4 regions of the Actinoplanes missouriensis 431 genome follow, and region 1 is predicted to be linked to each of the others. Evidence: riboswitches for the same ligand, from Rfam matches in the RefSeq annotation. Region 1 holds a riboswitch; each other region holds the start of a gene.
What was found. Region 1 has a riboswitch for cyclic di-AMP ahead of AMIS_RS07625 (C40 family peptidase). Riboswitches for the same ligand answer to the same signal wherever they lie in the genome.

Region 2: another riboswitch for cyclic di-AMP. It lies ahead of AMIS_RS23085 (LysM peptidoglycan-binding domain-containing protein); the one in region 1 lies ahead of AMIS_RS07625 (C40 family peptidase).
Region 3: another riboswitch for cyclic di-AMP. It lies ahead of AMIS_RS02035 (coiled-coil domain-containing protein); the one in region 1 lies ahead of AMIS_RS07625 (C40 family peptidase).
Region 4: another riboswitch for cyclic di-AMP. It lies ahead of AMIS_RS24585 (C40 family peptidase); the one in region 1 lies ahead of AMIS_RS07625 (C40 family peptidase).

The regions. Positions count from the first base shown of each region.
Region 1 covers NC_017093.1:1,624,421-1,628,991, forward strand. The annotation lists gene AMIS_RS07610 (TVP38/TMEM64 family protein) at 1-485, opposite strand, end outside; gene AMIS_RS07615 (type 1 glutamine amidotransferase) at 526-1,239, opposite strand; gene AMIS_RS07620 (MurT ligase domain-containing protein) at 1,229-2,449, opposite strand; cyclic di-AMP (ydaO/yuaA leader) riboswitch at 2,848-2,998, shown strand; gene AMIS_RS07625 (C40 family peptidase) at 3,038-3,823, shown strand.
Region 2 covers NC_017093.1:4,923,811-4,928,381, reverse strand. The annotation lists gene pdhA (pyruvate dehydrogenase (acetyl-transferring) E1 component subunit alpha) at 1-20, shown strand, start outside; gene AMIS_RS42900 (hypothetical protein) at 36-185, opposite strand; gene AMIS_RS23105 (helix-turn-helix transcriptional regulator) at 196-1,320, opposite strand; gene AMIS_RS23100 (alpha/beta fold hydrolase) at 1,377-2,030, shown strand; gene AMIS_RS23095 (hypothetical protein) at 2,047-2,265, opposite strand; gene AMIS_RS23090 (DUF1304 domain-containing protein) at 2,309-2,671, shown strand; cyclic di-AMP (ydaO/yuaA leader) riboswitch at 2,894-3,069, shown strand; gene AMIS_RS23085 (LysM peptidoglycan-binding domain-containing protein) at 3,110-3,628, shown strand; gene AMIS_RS23080 (sulfite exporter TauE/SafE family protein) at 3,704-4,513, shown strand.
Region 3 covers NC_017093.1:423,481-428,051, forward strand. The annotation lists gene AMIS_RS02030 (glycoside hydrolase family 65 protein) at 1-81, shown strand, start outside; gene AMIS_RS02035 (coiled-coil domain-containing protein) at 147-1,163, opposite strand; cyclic di-AMP (ydaO/yuaA leader) riboswitch at 1,170-1,302, opposite strand; cyclic di-AMP (ydaO/yuaA leader) riboswitch at 1,510-1,649, shown strand; gene AMIS_RS02040 (coiled-coil domain-containing protein) at 1,653-2,666, shown strand; gene AMIS_RS02045 (ABC transporter ATP-binding protein) at 2,695-3,468, opposite strand; gene AMIS_RS02050 (ABC transporter permease) at 3,461-4,357, opposite strand.
Region 4 covers NC_017093.1:5,298,435-5,303,005, reverse strand. The annotation lists gene AMIS_RS24600 (cytochrome ubiquinol oxidase subunit I) at 1-691, opposite strand, end outside; gene AMIS_RS24595 (BlaI/MecI/CopY family transcriptional regulator) at 780-1,133, shown strand; gene AMIS_RS24590 (M56 family metallopeptidase) at 1,130-2,020, shown strand; cyclic di-AMP (ydaO/yuaA leader) riboswitch at 2,153-2,299, shown strand; gene AMIS_RS24585 (C40 family peptidase) at 2,356-3,291, shown strand; gene AMIS_RS24580 (AAA family ATPase) at 3,443-4,571, shown strand, end outside.

The sequences.
Region 1 (4,571 bases):
CCGAACGGGGCGAGGGGGAGGAAACGGACCAGCAGGACGGCGGAGAGGCCTCGGCGGTTGAGCCAGCCGTCCAGGCGGTCGAGCTTGCTGCCGGCGCGGGCCTTCAGGGCGCCGCGGCCGGCCCAGCGGCCCGCGTAGTAGGTGGCCGTCGCCGCGATGATGGCGGCGGCCAGGGCGGCGAGGGCGCCGGTGGCGGCACCCAGCAGGAGGCCGCAGAGCAGGGTGATCGCGGTGCGCGGGACCAGCACCGACAGGAGCAGGCCGCCGATCACGGCGACGGCGGCGGGGGCGGCCGCGCCGAGGGTCTCGACGCCGGCCCCGATCTCCCGCAGCGGGAGCGTGGCGGCCGCGATCGCGAGCGCGCCCACCACGCCGCCGAGCGTGCCGAACCGGATGAGACGACGCTTCCAAGCGATCGGAGAGGCGTCCTGAGGGTCCGCGGAGGTCTGAACGGCGCCCCGCGGGGCGATCAGGATGTCGGTCATGCAGGCCTACCGCCCCAACTGTCGTCGATTCCGTGAAAAATCAAACGGCGCTTGCAGCTTCCAGTCGCTCCTGGCGTAGCCGGTCGGCCCACGTGTCGTCCAGGGGCGCAAGCCTATCCGCGCCCGTTGACCAGCGCAGTAGCAGATCGGCTATAGCTGGGTTGCGAGCCAGCGCCGGGCCGTGCGAATACGTCCCGAGGATCTTGCCGGCCCACGCGCCCTCGGTCTGGCCGTCGTTGCCGACGCCGGCGGTGACCCGGGCGAGCGGGGCCGCGTGCGCACCGAGGTGGGTGCGCCCGCCGTGGTTCTCGAAGCCGGTCAGCGGGGGCAGCCCGAGGCGCGTGTCGATGTCACCGCGCAGCTCTCCGACCGCCCGGGTGACACCCCGGTCCGAGGTTATGTCGAGCAGACCGAGACCCGAGCACTTCGCCCCTTTTGCGAAGAAAGAGTGCCCGAACAGTTGATAACCGGCACAGATCGCCAGGACGGCGGCGCCCTGGTTGACGGCCCGGTGCACGCCGCCGTCGGTGAGCAGGCGCTGCGCGGCGAGTGCCTGCGGGCCGTCCTCGCCGCCACCGATCAGATAGATGTCGGCCGAGGTCGGCATCTGCTGGTCGGAGCGGACCTCGTAGGTCTCCACCGGGATGCCCCGCGCGGCTGCCCGGTGGGCCAGGATCAGCAGGTTGCCCCGGTCGCCGTAGGTCGACAGCAGATCGGGGTAGATCCACACGATCCGGAGGCTCTCAGTTGACACGGTCCAACTCCGCTCGGATGTCCTGGAACGCCGTGTAATTGGCGATCACTTCGAGGCGGCCGGGGGGCACCGCGGCCAGGGCCTCGTCGAATCTCTGTACGTGCCGGAACGGCACCTGGTTCACCTGGAGCCGGACGGCCAGGTCGTACGCACGGTCACCGGTGATCAGCACCGGGCGGTTGCGCAGGGGCGAGAAGTCGACGTCGTAGAGCCACGAGGTGTCGAAACCGTCGGGGTCACGGGCGTTGATGGAGAGCAGTGTCGGCGCCTGTTCCGCCATGTCGAACGCCTCCAGCCAGCTGGCCGGGTTCTTGGCGAGGAGCAGCCGGATGTTGCGGCCGTCCCGGTCGACCTGCGCGTACCGCCCGGCGATCGAGGCCACCCGGGAGAGCCGGGGGAGAGCCTCGATGGGGCGCACCCCGAACTCGGCGGCGACGGCGAGCGCGGTGGCCGCGTTGCCGATGTTCACCTTGCCCGGGAGCTGCAGTTTCACCATGTGCCAGTCACCGCGCGGGTCGATCACGCCCTCGTCCTCGACCGACCAGTGCGCGCGGGGCCGGCGCAGCGGGCAGCCGGTGCACCACCAGTCGCCGTTGGCCCGCTCGATCGGGTGGCCGCTCTCCGGGCAGACGAACGAGTCGTCGAGCCAGCGCTGGCCGGCGCTGAACCAGGTCACCTGCGGGCTGCCGCTGGCGGCCCAGACGACCATCGGGTCGTCCGAGTTCGCCACGACCTTGATGTGGGGGTGGCTGGCCAGCGCGGTCTTCCACAGCTGCGCCATCATCGCCACCTCCTTCGCCCGGTCCAGCTGGTCGCGGGAGAGGTTGAGCAGGGCCACCACCTTGGGGCGGGTGGACTCGATGACCTGGGCCAGATAGTGCTCGTCGACCTCCAGCACGGCGAACGGGGTGTGACCCTCTTTCGCCAGTGCGGAGGTGTGGCCGGTCGGCATGTTCGCGCCGAAGGAGTTCGTGGCGACCCGGCCGAGCACGCCGACCGCCGCCGCGGTGAGCCGCGTCGTGGTGGTCTTGCCGTTCGTCCCGGAGACGAGCGCCACAGCCCGGCCGGACGAGAGGTGGGCCAGCAGGTCGGGGTCGATCTTGAGGCCGATCCACCCGCCGATGACCGAGCCGTCGCCGCGTCCAGCAGCCCTGGAGAGCGCCGCGGCGGTCTTCGACGCAGTGGTCGCGACCTTGGCGATAAGAGGCATCTTCCCGTCCGTCACGCCAGCGAGGGTACCGGACCGAAAGGTTACGTCGAGTTGCCGTCCGGTCAAGATCGCATGCGCCTTGCGTTTGTGCCGCTCTCGACGTTTTGACCTAGGTTCCGGGTTGGCGGCTGACGAATTGTGTGTTCTGTTTCACCCGTGACCTTCGACTGATCGTGATCGGTCGACCCCGATGAGTAATGGCATTTGTCTCCGGGCGGTAACAAACCGGACACCAACATGTGTGCCAATTACTGTGAGTGACATTTTCGGCCCTAACGATCACGCGGAAGGTCAGGTACCAAGGTTGGGCCGGGTGCGACCGCCTCCCGGCTCGCACCAGCCCGGCCCACGCCGAGCCCTGCCCCGAGCTGGACGGTGCGACCACCGCAGGACCGGAACCACAAACAAGGCATCAGGGGGCAGGGACGGGGGACCCATATCCGGCCGGTTCAGCTCCACACCGGCCTCGGGGTGAAGTCGCCTAGCGACCGGGCACACCTTCCCGCCCGAACCCGACAGCTAACCTCGCAGGCGTGCCGGAGGGATATCTCTACCGTGCACGAACTCAGTTCGCGCCGTGGCAGCCGCGTGTCTCGCGGCGCCGGCACTGTCGCACTGTCTCTGGGTCTCTGCCTCTGCGCCGGGCAGTTGGTCGCCGCGTCCCCCGCGGCTGCCGCTCCGGTCGCTGTCAAGGCAGCCGTCGCGACGCAGGCCGCCGCGAAGGTCAAGCCCAAGCTGACCGCCAAGGCCAGCACCCGGAGCCTGAAGTGGGGCTCCACCCTCAAGGTGACCGCCAAGGTCATCGACCCGCGTACCGGCAAGATCGCCAAGGGCACGGTCCGGCTCCAGGGCCTCGTCGGCGGCAAATGGCGGACGTGGGACACCGAGACCGTCAAGAACCAGAACGGGACGGTCACCCTCAAGTACGCCCCCAAGAACACGTACTACATCCGGACCCTCTTCACGGGCTCCGGCTTCAGCAGCGCGTCCACCGGCAAGACGAAGATCACTGTCAAGACGAGTGGCGCGAAGATCCTCGCTGAGGCGAAGAAGCACAAGGGCGCCCTGTACAAGTACGGCGCGTCGGGCCCCAAGCGCTTCGACTGCTCGGGCTACACCAAGTACGTCTACAAGAAGGCAGCCGGCAAGTCGCTGCCGCACAAGGCGAACTCGCAGCAGAAGTACGGCAAGAGCGTCAGCAAGAGCAAGAAGCAGGTCGGTGACCTGATCGTCTTCCGCAACGGGTCGTACGGTTACCACGCCGGCATCTACGCCGGCAACGGCTACATCTACGACTCGCCGCACACCGGCGCCCGGGTCGGCAAGCACAAGATCTGGAACAAGAACTACGTGGTCCGGCGCCTCGTTGCCTGACGTGCTTGGTTTCGTCTCCAGTAAGTGTTTCGTCTCCAGTAAGTAAGGAAAGACCGGCACGCGGCGTGGTGGCGCCGTAGCCGTGATCACGCCTGTGGGGTGTGGCCCGATCGATGGGGTCACGCCCCACAGGCGTTTCTTCTTCCGGGTACGGGCGACGCCGCCCCCGACCGCAGATGAGCCGTCCCCGAGAAGCCGCGCGACCGGGGCGTCCGGTCCGAGCCGTCCGGCGAGTTCTGCTACCGGTGCGTGGGCACGCTCCGCGGCCGCCCCGACGTGCGGAACGCGGAGGCGGAGTGCGGAGTGCGGACTGCCGAGCGCCGGAGTGCGGACTGCCGAGCGCCGGAGTGCGGACTGCCGAGCGCGGAGTGCCGAGCGCGGAGTGCCGAGCGCGGAGTTCCGAGTGCGGAGCGCGAGTGCGGACGCCGGGCCGGCTGGGCGACCGGCGGAGGTGGATCGTGGTCGCCGCGGGGCCGAGCCGTAGCTGAGGCCTGTGATCAAGGCCCTGTTGCCTATGTGAGCTACGGCTCGCGTCCCCGAGCCGTAGACCAGGCCTGTGATCAAGGGCTTGTCGCCTGTGTGAGCTACGGCTCGCAGGGCCGGGCGGCGGGATGCCTGCGTGGGCTACGGCTCGGGGCGGCGGGATGCCTGCGTGAGCTACGGCTCGCGGGGGAGGGCTCCCTTCTGCTCCACCCGGGGGCTCCACTTTGCTCCACGATTGCGGTCAAGGGCGGGCTCCCACAGTTTG
Region 2 (4,571 bases), 3.3 Mb from region 1:
CCTTCCACCCGGAGCCCTAGCTCCTCGGTCAGGCTCTAGTCCCGGCTCATCGCCACCGGTGCCGGGCGCGGCGCGGTGCGCCCATGCGGAGGGTACGGCCGGTTGAGCTCGGCCCGCTGCGTCTGCTCGGCGCTGGGCGCCCAGTCAGCCGGCTGGGTGGTGTTGACCTGAGCCACGTCATTCATGCGGCCTCCCTTACCCCGTTTCGCCCCCGTCGATGCGTCCGGCCGCCGCCCGCAACCGGCCGGCGAGGGCGGCCAGCTCGTCCCGCAGCTCGGCGGGCGCCTCGACGGTGAAGTCGAAGCCCAGGCCGGCCAGCATCCGTGCCATGCCGTCGAGCCGTTCCACCCGGGCGGAGAGACGAACCCCTTCCGGGGTACGGGTGAGCGTCGCCACCGTCGGCGGGACCCGTCGCCGCGCCTGCTCCACCGTGGTGTCCAGCAGCACCGACACCTCGTGCCGCCACGCGCCGGTGGCCAGCCCGGCGGCGACCCGGGCGGCGGGGTCGAACCCGGCCGGCACCTCGAAGCTTCCCTCGAGGGCCTCGACCGCCGTGATCCGGTCGAGCCGGAACGTCCGCACCTCGCCCCGGTCGTGATCGTGCCCGGTGACGAACCACCTGCCGCCGTGGAAGACCAGCCCGTAGGGATCCAGCCGCCGCCGCTCCGGCTCGCCGCGGGGTGTGGTCCCGCCGGCCGGTCGGGTTCCGCCGGCCGATGTTGTTCCGCCGGCCGGTTGAGTTCCACCGCCCGGTTGAGTTTCGCCGGCCGGTTGAGTTTCGCCGGCCGATGGGGTTCGGCCGGCGGATTGCGTTTCGCGGCTCGGCTTGGTGTAGCCGAAGGTGACCGGCCGCCGGTCGTGGGCGGCCCCGGCCAGCGCGAGCAGCGTGGCGGTGGCGGTCGCCGGGGCGGGCGCGGGACGGCCGGCGGCGAAGTCGAGGGTGCCGAGCACCGCGTCGGTGCGGGCCCGGAGCGCCGCCGGCAGCACCCGCCGGATCTTCGCGAGCGCGGTCTCCCCGGCCGCCGCCGCGGTGGACAGCCCGATCCGGCGGCCCGCGACCAGGCCGAGCAGCACGGCGACGGCCTCGTCGTCGGTGAGCATCAGCGGCGGCAGCCGGTACCCGGGGGCGAGGTGGTATCCGCCGTACCGCCCGCGGCGTCCCTGGACCGGGATGCCCAGCTCGGCGAGGTGCAGCGCGTAGCGCCGGACGGTCCGCTCGTCGACGCCGAGCCGCTCGGCGAGCTGCCCGACGGTCTGCCCCGCTGGGTGGGCCTGCAGCAGTTCGAGCAGGCCGAGAACGCGACCGAGTGACTGTGGCATGCGCCATACTGTATACCGGGCCGAAGTTGCCCGGTATTGCTCCTAGTGTTCTCCGCATGACGACATATCTGCTGGTACCGGGATTCTGGCTGGGCGGCTGGGCGTGGGACGCGGTGGCGGCGCCGCTGCGCGCCGCGGGACACGACGTGCATCAGGTCTCGCTCACGCTGGACCCGGGCATCACGGCGTCCGATCACGTCGAGCAGGTCGCCGAACTGCTGGATGGGCTGCGCGACGTGGTCCTGGTCGGCCACAGCTACGCCGGAGCGGTGATCACGGCGGCGGCGGACCGGCTGCCGGACCGGGTGGCCCGCCTCGTCTACGTGGACACCGGGCCGCTGCCGGACGGCATGTCCCAGGCCGAGTTCGACGGTTCGGCGCCGGACGCCCCGGATGGCATGATCCCGATCCCGGCCGAGGCGCCCGCGCCGGCGCAGGGTTTCGACTGGGCGATCGTGCGGGAACGCGGGCGGGCGCAGCCGGTCGGCACGGCCACCGAACCGGTGCGGCACGGCGAGGCGTGGCGTGGCCTGGCGCGGACCGCGATCCTGTGCTCGTTCTCCGCTGCTCAGTTACGCGGGCTGGCCGCCACGGTTCCGGCGTTCGCGCTGATGAGCGGCGAGAGCTGGACGGTCCGCGAGCTTCCGACCGGCCACTGGCCGATGTTCTCGCGGCCGGAAGACCTGGCGTCCCTGCTGGCCGGGAACTGACCGGGGAACCGGTCGATCAGGGCTGGTGCTCCGCCCGTACCGGATCGGTGCGGTGTTTGAGGGCCGCCTCGATCCGCACCGCGCTGCCGACCAGCACGAGCAGGCCCGCGAAATAATAGCCGCGCGGGGGCACCCCGTCGGTGAGGAAGCCGAATGCGCCGATCAAGAGACCGATGACGATCGCGATTGCTCCGAAGGTACGCGCCGATTCGCCCGGTTTCTCGTCGATGCTCATGGCGGACAGAATACGCAGCTCCGTCTCAGGTTAGGGTGTCGCCATGATGATCTTGGCGAACCTGCTGGTGGCGCTGGTCGCGCTGATCCACGTGTACATCCTGGTCCTGGAGATGTTCCTGTGGACGCGGCCGCGGGGGCGCGCGGCGTTCGGGCTGACCGAGGAGTTCGCGCGGGAGACCAAGGTGCTCGGCGCCAACCAGGGTCTCTACAACGGCTTCCTCGCCGCTGGGCTGGTCTGGGGGCTGATCGCGGGCGGGGACACCGGGTTCGCCGCGAAGCTGTTCTTCCTCGGGTGCGTGGCCGTCGCCGGTGTCTTCGGCGCGGCCACGGCGAGCCGCCGGATCCTGTTCGTGCAGACCGTTCCGGCGGTCCTCGCGATCGCCGCCGTCCTGCTCGCGAACTGATCCGAAATTCCCCTTTTCGCCCGGTCCGGTATTGCCCGGCCGGGCATTTTTCGTCTCTGCCGAATGCGACGGACCTCGGAAATCGGGAATGCCCGCCATTCCGGGGCAGCGACAAGATCAAATCGGGCAAATAGCGTGAAGAACGTCACTATTGGACGGTTCGAGCTTGGTCTCCGCCCCGGTGGCGTGGTTACCGTCGGGCCGTCCCGCGATGCGGGCACCACGGGCGGTCCGCCGAATCCTGCCGCCGTCCGGGGACTCGATGGGAGAGGCAGGAGCGGGGGACCCACGATTTCCGGCGCCGCATGACCGCGCCTTGGGGTGAAGCCGCATGACGACGGCCGGGCACCTCTGTCCGAACCCGACAGCTCACCTCGCAGGCGTGGAGGATCATCCATGTCTCGGATCGGTAGACGAACGCGCCTTGCCCTCGGTCTGGTGACCGCGGGCATCACCGGAGCCGGTGTGCTTCTCGCCCCGGCGAGCCCCGCGTCAGCGGCCCGGCAGGTCAACTGGGACGTCCTCGCGCGATGCGAGTCCGGTGGCCGGTGGCACATCAACACCGGGAACGGGTACTACGGTGGCTTGCAGTTCAGCCGCAGCACGTGGAGGGCGAACGGGGGCGGCAAGTACGCCCCGACCGCGGACCGGGCCACGAAGGCCGAGCAGATCAAGGTCGCGACGAAGCTCCACAAGAAGCGCGGCCTGAAGCCTTGGCCGGTGTGCGGCAAGAAGGCGGGCGTCTACAAAAAGGCGTCGTCCGGGAAGTCGCCGGCGTCGAAGAAGGCGACCGTCTCGAAGAAGGGCACCTACGTGGTGCGTTCCGGCGACACGCTCGCCTCGATCGCGAAGAAGCACAAGGTCAAGGGCGGCTGGCGCACCCTCTTCAAGCTCAACAAGGACCGGCTCGACAGCCCGAGCCGGATCTTCCCGGGTCAGCGGCTCCGCCTGCGCTGACCGAGCGGCCGCCGCGGTCGTGGCGGGTCAGCGCCGACTCGTCACGATCGCGGCGGTCCCTTACGCTCAGGCTCTGTGACCCTCACCCATGCCGTCCTGCTCTTCCTCGGCGGCATCGGCGGCGGTCTCACCGGGTCGATGGGCGGGCTGGCGTCCGTGGTCACCTACCCGGCCCTGCTGTCGGCAGGCATCCCGCCGGTGGCCGCGAACGTCACCAACACCGTCGCGCTGCTCTCCACCGCGTTCGGCGCGGCCGCCGGTTCCCGTGTGGAGCTGCACGGGCAGGGGCGCCGGATCGCCCGGCACGGCGTGGCCGGGGTGACCGGCGGCACCGCGGGCGCGCTGCTGCTGATGGGGACGCCGTCGTCCGCGTTCGAACGGGTGGTGCCCGGCCTGATCGCGGCCGGCGGGCTGATGCTGCTGTTCCGGGAGCCGCTGCGCGCCTGGTACGTCCGTCCCGGCGTACGGCCGCCCCTGGGTCTCGCGGTGTTTCTGATCGCGGTCTACGGCGGCTACTTCGGCGCGGGCGCCGGCGTGATGATGCTGGCCGCGCTCTCGGTGGCGGCAGTCGAGCCGCTCGCCGTCACGAACGCGGTGAAGACCGTGGTGCTCGGCTTCTCCACCGTCGCCGCCGCGATCCTCTACACGCTGCTCGCGCCGGTCCACTGGACGGCGGCCGGGGTGCTGGCCGCAGGCTGCCTGATCGGCAGCTGGATCGGGCCGGCGCTGGTGCGGCGCACCCCGGAGCGCCCGCTGCGCGTGGTGATCGGCGTGGCCGCCCTGGTCCTGGCCGCGGCCCTCTGGCACGACGCCGGCACGCCCGACCCGCCGCGCGGCTCCGCGGAACCGCCCGTGATGATCCCGAGGGCGAGCCTGACGCCGTGAACCGTCCGGGTCGGCGTCCCGGTGTTGAACGCCTGCGGTAACCATGGTTACATGGCCC
Region 3 (4,571 bases), 1.2 Mb from region 1:
CCGATCCCGCCGGCTCCTCCGGTGGGGTCCGCGCCGTCCCAGCCGCACGGGCGGGCGCCGGTGCGCCGCGCGGTGCACTGAGGCAACGAGAAAAGCCCCCGTCCTCAGCGTGAGGACGGGGGCTTTTCCGATGCCTGAGGCGTTCCCTAGAGCAGGGAGACGTGCACGTGGTCGGTGTGGTCACTGACGCCGTGGTACGCCTTCCAGCCCGACGCCGGGAACCAGATCTTCTTGTACCAGATGACGTAGTAGATCCCGAGCTCGTCGGCGTTACGCACCAGGAACGCCATGAGGTCGTTGCCGTACTTCATCATCTTGTCGTTGTGCGCCGACGAGAATCCGCTCTTCTGCAGCGACCAGTCACAGGCCCGGCCCTTGGGGTGCTCGAACGGCCCGCCGTCACGGTGGCAGCCGACGAACATGTCGAAGCCGGCCTTCTTGACCTCTTTGTACATGTGCAGCGTGCGCTTGGTGATGCAGCCGTTCGTCGTCGGGTCCTTCTGGTTGCAACCCTCCGGCGAGAAACCGCCGCTGGAGTTCCGCGGGGCCGGGTCGGCCTGCGGGGATTTCGCCACCACGAAGCCCTCGGTGAGGGCATTGCCGCCCACCAGTTGCAGGGCTTTCTCCGCGGAGTCCTTCTGCTTCTTCATGAGCGAGGCGTTCTTCTTCTGCGCCTTGACCTCGGCGTCGAGTTTCGCCTTGCTCTCGGCGACCGTGGCGATCGCCTCGTTCAGCTCGTGCAGTTTCTCGTCGTGCAGCTTGTTGATCTCCTCCAGGGAGATCGCCTTGTGCAGGAAGTCGTTCGACGAGTTCGCACCGAGCAGGAAGCCGACGGCGCTCAGGTTGCCCGTCACGTACTGCTCGCGGGCGATCGAGTTCACCTCGGGGATGAGCTTGTCGCGCCGGGTCTCCGCGGCCTTGATCTCGACGTTCAGCTTCGCCTGGGCCTTTGTGGACTTCGTCACGGCAGCCTTGGCCGAGACGTAGCGCCGGTTGGCCGCCTCGATGACGTCGGAGAGGTTGGCGTCGTCGTCCTCTTCCTCCGCGGTCGCGGACGAACCGTTCGGCTCGGCGGAGGCAGGGGTCACCGGCGCCACGAACAACGTCGTAGCCACCAGTGGTGCCAGGGCAAGCATCAGCCACCGGCGGGGACTTGCGGTCATCAACAGTTCCTTCCTAGTCACCGCCGACCGAGTTAGCTGACGGGTTCGGGACGGAAGCAATCCCTACCGCCCGAAGGCGGACTCACCCCACTGACTTGGTTCCCCGGCTCACCTCACGGTGATTAGGCGGCGGCCTGCCGGCTCCTCGGGGGCGGTGCCGTCCTGGCAGGACCGGCGACGAGTTTACCCGAGGAATGGCGCGGTATCAGGGCGGCGAGACGGCCAAAACTGTTACCAGGCAGCGACTTTCCGTAATCAAATCACCTCGCGTGTCCGGGTAATCGCGGAACGTACGAGAACTGTCGATCTGTTGATTGAGTGGGTATGGTCGGTTCCGGTTCCCACCCGGGGACCGCCGCCTAATCGCCCTCGCGGCGAGCCGGGGAACCATATTTCCTCGGGGTGAATCCGCCTTTTGAAGGTGGTAGGGATTGCTTCCGTCCCGAACCCGTCAGCTAACTCGGTCGGCGGCCGACGGAAGGATTCCTTGTGCAGCGAAAGACTGCGCGGCGATTGGCGGCCGTGATGGGGCTGCTCCTCGCCGTGTGCGGGCTGGCGGTCGTGGCGTCACCGGCCACCGCCGCTCCCGGTGACAACGGTGACGACGGCGAGGGCGGCTCCAAGTCTCTCGTCGAGCAGCTGGAGGACGCCTCTCGCGGTTACGTGGAGGCGAAGGCGAAGCTCAAGTCCTCCAAGAAGAAGCAGACCGAGCTGACGGCGGAGCTCAAGAAGCTGGACGCCCAGGTCGGCCCCCAGCAGGCGGCCCTCGACGAGATCGCCTCCCAGGCATACACGTCGGGCCGGATGGGCGGGATGAGCGCGCTCGTCAACGCGAGCGACACCGGCAGCTTCATCGACCGGACCATGATCCTGTCGACCGTCGCGGCCGATCAGAACGCCGCGATCGAGGAGCTCAAGACGACCCTCGACTCCCGGCGCAAGGCCAAGCTCACCCTCGACGCCACCATCAAGGACCAGCAGAAGCAGGTCAACGTGATGGCGAAGAAGAAGCTGCAGGCCGAGACCGCGCTGAAGAAGGCGAACCAGGGCGCCGACGCGTCGTCGTCGAGTGACGGCGGTGGCAGCGCCAAGGCCGATCCGGCGCCGAGCGGCTCAGGGTCCGGCTGCACCGAGAAGGACCCGACCAGCAGCGGCTGCCTCACCCCGCGCACCCTGCACGCGCTGAAGCAGGCCCAGAAGGACGGGTTCACCCGGTACGTGCACTGCTTCCGCGAGCAGAACAGCGGTGAGCACCCGAAGGGCCGGGCCTGCGACTTCGCGGCCGACAAGAACGGCTTCGGCGGGGACGCCACGGGTGCCAGCAAGACCTACGGCACCAACCTGGCGAACTACTTCATCAACAACGCGGACGCGCTCGACGTGCTCTACGTGATCTGGTACCGCCGGATCTGGCTGCCGAGCAGTGGCTGGAAGTCGTACAGCGGAGCGGGCGGCGACCCCTCCAGCGACCACACCAACCACGTGCATCTCTCGGTCCGCTAAAGATCAAAACCCCTCGGGGGTACGGGTCCTACTTGCGCATGTAGGACTCGTACTCCCGCATCACCTCGTCGGTGGGGCCGTCCGCCCGGATCAGGCCGGACTCCAGCCAGATGCACCTGTCGCAGGTGTCCCGGATCGACTGCTCACTGTGGCTGACCAGGAAGACCGTGCCGGCCTCGGCGCGCAGCTCACGCACCCGCGCCTCGCTCCGGCGGCGGAACTTGGCGTCACCCGTCGCCAGCGCCTCGTCGATCAGCAGCACGTCGTGCTGCTTCGCGGCGGCGATCGAGAACTTCAGACGGGCGGCCATGCCGGACGAGTAGGTCCGCATCGGCAGCGACGAGAAGTCGCCGCGCTCGTTGATGCCGGAGAACTCGATGATCCCGTCCTTCTTCTCCTTCACCTCGGCCGGTGACATGCCCATCGCGAGGCAGCCCAGCTCGACGTTGCGATCGCCGGGGAGCTCGTTCATCAGGGCCGCGTTCACGCCGAGCAGGGAGGGCTGGCCGGCCGCGTAGATCGCGCCCTTGGCCACCGGGAGCAGACCCGCGACCGCGCGCAGCAGGGTCGACTTGCCCGAGCCGTTGCTGCCGATCAGACCGATCGCCTCACCCCGGTACGCGGTGAAGCTCACACCTTTGACGGCGTGCACCTCGCGCACATTCGCCGATTTCGTACCGGTGACCATGCGCTTGAAGCTGGCGAGCGGGCTGCCCGTGCCCGGAGCGGCCGAGCCGAACACCTTGTAGATGATGTGGGCGTCGTCAGCGACGACGGTGGGGATGAGTTCGTTGTCAGCCACGGCCGTAGCCCTTCTCTCCGCGCCAGAAGTAGGTGAATCCGCCGATACCCACGACCACGCTCCACGCGAGCGCCTCGAGCCACAGCACGACCGGTGAGCCGGCCAGCGTGACGCCCTCCAGCAGCGCGTGGCGGAACAGCTCGATGAAGATCAGCATCGGGTTCGCCTCGACCAGGGCGAGCTGCCAGCCGTCGAGCTTGTCCTCGAAGAGGGTCACCGGGTAGAGGACGGCGGACCCGTACATCCAGAAGCGCATGATGAACGGGATCAGCTGCTTGATGTCGCGGTTCTTCGAGCCGTACCGCGCCATGAACATCGCCAGGCCGGTGTTGAAGAACGACTGCAGGGCCAGCAGCGGCAGCAGGAGCAGCCACTGCACGGTGATCGGCTCGCCGGTGATCAGGACGATGCCGATCAGCACGACCAGGGCCACCACGAAGTTCCGGATCTCCACCAGGGCGACCGAGAGGGGCAGGCTGGCCCGCGGGAAGTGCAGCGCCCGGATCAGGCCGAGGTTTCCGGTGATCGCGTTCTGTCCGCCCTGCACGATCGACTGGGTGAACTGGAAGACGAAGACACCGATGCAGAGGTACGCCGGGAAGTTGTCGACACCGCGGCTGGTTCCGATGATCACGCCGAAGATCAGGTAGTAGACCGCGGCGTTGATGATCGGTGTGAGCACCTGCCACACCGTGCCGAGCTTCGTGCTGCCCAGCGAAGACGTCATCTTCGCGCTGGCGTGTGCCCGGATGAAGTGCCGGTAGGACCACAGCTGACGCGTGTACTCGGGGAGGCTGGGAAGCCGCCCGGACGCCGTCAGGCCGTGTCGGCGAGCGAGCTCCTTGGGCGAGAGCCCGGTGCCGGTCTCGGCGACCGCCGTCTCTGGCATGGGGTGGTGCTCCGATCTAATCGGCCCGGCGGAGGCGGGGGGCTCCGGTGGCTTGCTCGAGGACACAGCTAGCAAGCATGACAGGCGCTCGCCGTCCCCGTTGGAACGGGTTCGTATCGACGTGCCAGAACGCTAGCTGACCAAACGGCGGAACGCAACCGTTACGTCGTAGCGTTATAGTGACTCTGTGGCGACAACTAAGCGCGCACCTGCC
Region 4 (4,571 bases), 3.7 Mb from region 1:
CCGTCCCGAGCCCGCCGACCAGCATGATCCAGGCACCGAGCCGGGAGAGGGTCGCGAACGCGCGGTCCGCCGGGAGACGCCACACCCCGATGGCGAGCAGCAGCCCGCCGCCGGCCATCGCGGCGCCGGCCATGGTGTGCGGGAACGCGGCAAGCACGACCTCGTTGGTGAGCAGCTCGGTGAAGCTGGTCAGGTGTGCCCGCCCGGTGGAGGGGTCCAGGGCGTACGCCACCGGGTTCTGCATGAACGAGTTGGCGGCCAGGATGATGTACGCCGACAGCAGCGTCCCCACCGCGACGATGACGATCGTGGCGGCGTGCAGGCGGCGCGGCAGCCGGTCCCAGCCGAAGTACCAGAGCGCCAGGAACGTCGCCTCCAGGAAGAACGCGAGCATCCCCTCGATGGCGAGGGTGGGGCCGAAGACGTCGCCGTAGAAGCGGGCGAACGCGCTCCAGCCGAGCCCGAACTGGAACTCCTGGACCAGGCCGGTGACCACGCCGACGGCGAAGGTGGCGATCAGCAGCTTGCCGACGAACTTCGTCAGGTGCAGGTATTTCTCCCGCGACGTCCGCATCCAGGCGAGCTGCAGCCCGGCCGCGGTCGCCGCGAGGCAGATCGACAGCGGCACGAACAGGTAGTGGTAGATCGTGACGACCGCGAACTGCAGCCGGGTCAGGTCAAGCACGTCCACGGGTTCCCCCAACGTAGTACGACGCTTCGTAGTAGATACTACGTCGCGTAGTACGACAAGCTGAAGTAGGAGGGGGTAAGCTCGAAGCATGGCTATGGGGGACCTCGAGCGCGAGGTGATGACGAAGCTCTGGGACGCCCGCGAGCCGCTGACCGTCCGCCAGGTGCACGAGCTGCTCAGCCGGGACCGCGACCTGGCGTACACGACGGTGATGACCGTGCTCGACCGGCTCGCCAAGAAAGGCCTGGTCACCCAGCAGAAAGCGGACCGCGCCTACCGCTACGCCCCGGCGCAGACCCGCGAGGAGATGACCGCCGGCCTGATGTTCGACGCGCTCAGCGCCACCCCGGACCGGGACGCCGCCCTGGCGTACTTCATGGGCCAGCTCCCGCCGGAGGCCCTGGCCGCGGCGCTCAAAGCGGCAGCCGACCGGAAACCGTGACCGCGCTCCTGCTCGGCGGGCTCGGTCTGACCCTCTCGCTGATCGTGCCGGGCATCCTGGCGAAGGCGGCGTGGCCCGACCGGGCCCCCGTCGCCGGCGTCCTGCTCTGGCAGGCGCTCACCCTGACCTCGGTGCTCTGCGCGCTCGGGGTGGTGCTCGCCGCCCCGGAGGAGGTGACCCGCGCGGCCGGCGCGCGTCACCCGGAGACCGTGGTCGCGCTCGTCCTGTCGCTCGCCATCGCCGCGACCATCGTGATCCGGCTGCTCATCTCGCTCGCCAAGGTGACCTCCCGGGCCCGCGCCCGGCGTGACCGGCACCGGACCCTGGTGGACCTGCTGGACCGGGTGGAGCGCCGCGACGACATCAAGGGCGGCGAGGTGCGGATCCTCGACGGCGCGCTGCCGATGGCGTACTGCGTGCCCGGCCGCGAGCCGCGTGTGGTGCTCAGCGACGCGGTGCTGCAGGTCCTCGACCGCGAGCAGGTGGACGCGGTGCTGGCGCACGAGCGCGCTCACCTGCGACACCGGCACGAGCTGGTGATGGAGTCGTTCACCGCCTTCTATCAGGCGGTCCCGAAACTGCTGCGCAGCCGGGTGCCGCTCGACGCCGTACACCTGCTGCTGGAGATGGTGGCCGACGATGCCGCGCGGCGCCGCACCGGGCCGGCGCCGCTGCGGGCCGCGCTGGGTCGTCTCGCCGACGCGCTGCCGCTCGCCGAGGGGGCGGCGGGGGAGACCCGGCGGCGTCGCGTGGCGCGCCTCGATCTGCCGGAGAGCCGGTCGCTGACGATCGCCGCGAGCGCCGCGGCGGCGGGCCTCTTGGTGCTACCCACAGTGATCTTGGTGGTGCCCTGGCTCGGGAGAGCGATCAATGCGTGGCCATTTTAGCCACGCTGCGTAAGGGGAATGGTGCGCACGGTTTCGCCACGCGGGCGACCTTTTCTTCGGCGTTCCGTGCCCGGTACGGTGGTCCCCGGTTCGGTAGCCCCCCAATCGTCCACCCGGCCGATCTGCCGTTCCGCCGCCTAAACGCCGAGGCCCCGATCGCGGGACGAGGCGTGCCGGGGACCCAGGTAGTCCCGGGGTGAAGCCGCTCCTTTCCGGGCGGCCGGGCAGCTTCCCGCCCGAACCCGTCAGCTAACCCGGTCGGCGGTTTCGATGGGAAGAAAGGACAACGCACCTAAGTGAAACGGAAAGGCCTCTTACGCGGTTTGCTCTGCGTAATGGCCGCGGCCGGAATCGTTCTCACTGGTCCCGCCGTTGCCCATGCCGAGCCCACGCCGGCAAGCGTCGAGAAGAAGATCGACGAGCAGTGGAACAATCTCGAGCCCGTCATCGAGGAGTACAACTCGGTGCACACCAAGCTGAAGAAGCTGCGCAAGCAGCAGACAACGCTTGCGAAGACGCTCAAGCCACTGCAGGTGAAGGTGGATGTCGCCATGGCCCAGGTCCGGGGCATGGCCGTGGACGCGTACATGCAGGGCCCGCCGAACGCGTTCAACGCGATGGTCATCAGTGGTTCGCCGACGTCGCTGACCGAGAAGCTCGCGCTGCTCGACCAGCTCGCCCAGCACCAGACCGAGTCGATCGAGCACGTGGCGCAGCTCCGCGACAAGTACGCGGGTGACAAGGCGAAGGTGGATCAGCTCGCCGACGAGATCGGCGCCCGGGACAAGGACCTGGCGTCGAAGAAGAAGGCGATCGAGAAAGAGATCAAGGAGCTCCAGGAGCTCCGGATCGCGGCCTACGGCAAGGCGAACGTCGACGACGGCGCGCTGCGCACCGGCCCCTGCCCGGTCACCTACACCAACGACAAGGGCGGTCGCGCGGCCCAGCGGGCGTGCGACCTGATCGGCAAACCCTACGTCTTCGGCTCCAACGGTCCGAACAGTTACGACTGCTCGGGCCTGACGCAGGAGGCGTGGGCGGCTGTGGGTGTGCACCTCGAGCACTACACGAAAGACCAGTACGGCTCGACCACGCCGGTCAGCCGGAGCGAGTTGAAGCCGGGTGACCTGGTCTTCTACTACTCCGATGTGCACCACGTCGCCATCTACATCGGCGGCGGCAAGGTGGTGCACGCGCCGCACACGGGCGACCACGTGCGGATGGCGACGATCGACCGCGGCCCCATCGCGGGATATCGCCGGCCGGGCTAGAAACCGCTGAGGAAAGACCGCCCTTTCCCGGGCGGTCTTTTTTCATGGGTACGTCCCTTCCCCGTGACCGGCCTCACCGAGCCGTCCTCGCTACGCCGGTCCGGGGCAGTACCGGGCACCGCCTCACCCGGCCGGGGCATAATCGCCTGTCATGAGCGACCCCTTGATCGACAGCCTCACCGCCGCGGTGCAGGCCCGCCCCGACGACCTCCCGCTGCGCCTGCACCTGGCCGAGCTGCTGGTGGCGGCGGACCGCGGCGCGGAGGCGATCGGGCACGCCGCTCAGGTGCTCGCCCGCGAGCCGGGCAACGTCACCGCCCAGCAGCTGATGGGCCGGGCGCTCGGAACCCCGTCGCCGCCGAGTCCGGCCCCGCAGCCGGCCGGACCGTCCGAGCCGGCACAGCCTCAGCCGGCACAGCCTCAGCCGGCACAGTCCCCGCCGGTGCAGCAGCCCACCGGCGTCGACTGGTCGGCCATGGAGCAGCAGTTCGGCGACGTCGTCCCGCCCCGGTTCACTCGCACCGGCGAGCCGGACCCGATCCAGGGGCACCAGGACCGCATCTTCGACGTGGAGAGCGCCACGATCACCCTCGCCGACGTCGGCGGCATGGCGGACGTGAAGAAGCGCCTCGAGGTCTCCTTCCTCGGCCCGCTGCGCAACCCGAAACTGCGGACGCTGTTCGGCAAGAGCCTCCGCGGCGGCCTGCTGCTCTACGGCCCGCCCGGCTGCGGCAAGACGTTCCTGGCCCGCGCGGTCGCCGGTGAGATGGGCGCGGCGTTCATCTCGCTGAGCATCACCGACGTGCTGAACATGTGGGTCGGCAGCTCGGAGAAGAACCTGCACGACCTGTTCGAGTCGGCGCGCGGCCACGCGCCGTGCGTTCTCTTCCTGGACGAGATCGACGCGCTCGGCCACAAGCGCAGCCAGCTCCAGTCGTCGATGCGGACCGTGGTGAACCAGCTGCTCACCGAGCTGGACGGGGTCCAGGGCGGCAACGACGGGGTGTTCGTCCTGGCGGCCACGAACGCGCCGTGGGACGTCGACGCCGCGCTGCGGCGGCCGGGACGCCTGGACCGCACCGTGCTGGTGCTGCCGCCGGACCGCCCGGCCCGCGCCGCGATTTGTGAGTTCCACCTGCGTGACCGGCCGGTCGCCGGCATCGACCTGGAGCAGGTCGCGGCGGCCACCGAGCACTACTCCGGCGCGGACCTGGCGCACCTGTGCGAGACCGCCGCGGAGTACGCGATGCGCGACTCGATCGCGTCCGGCGAGATCCGGA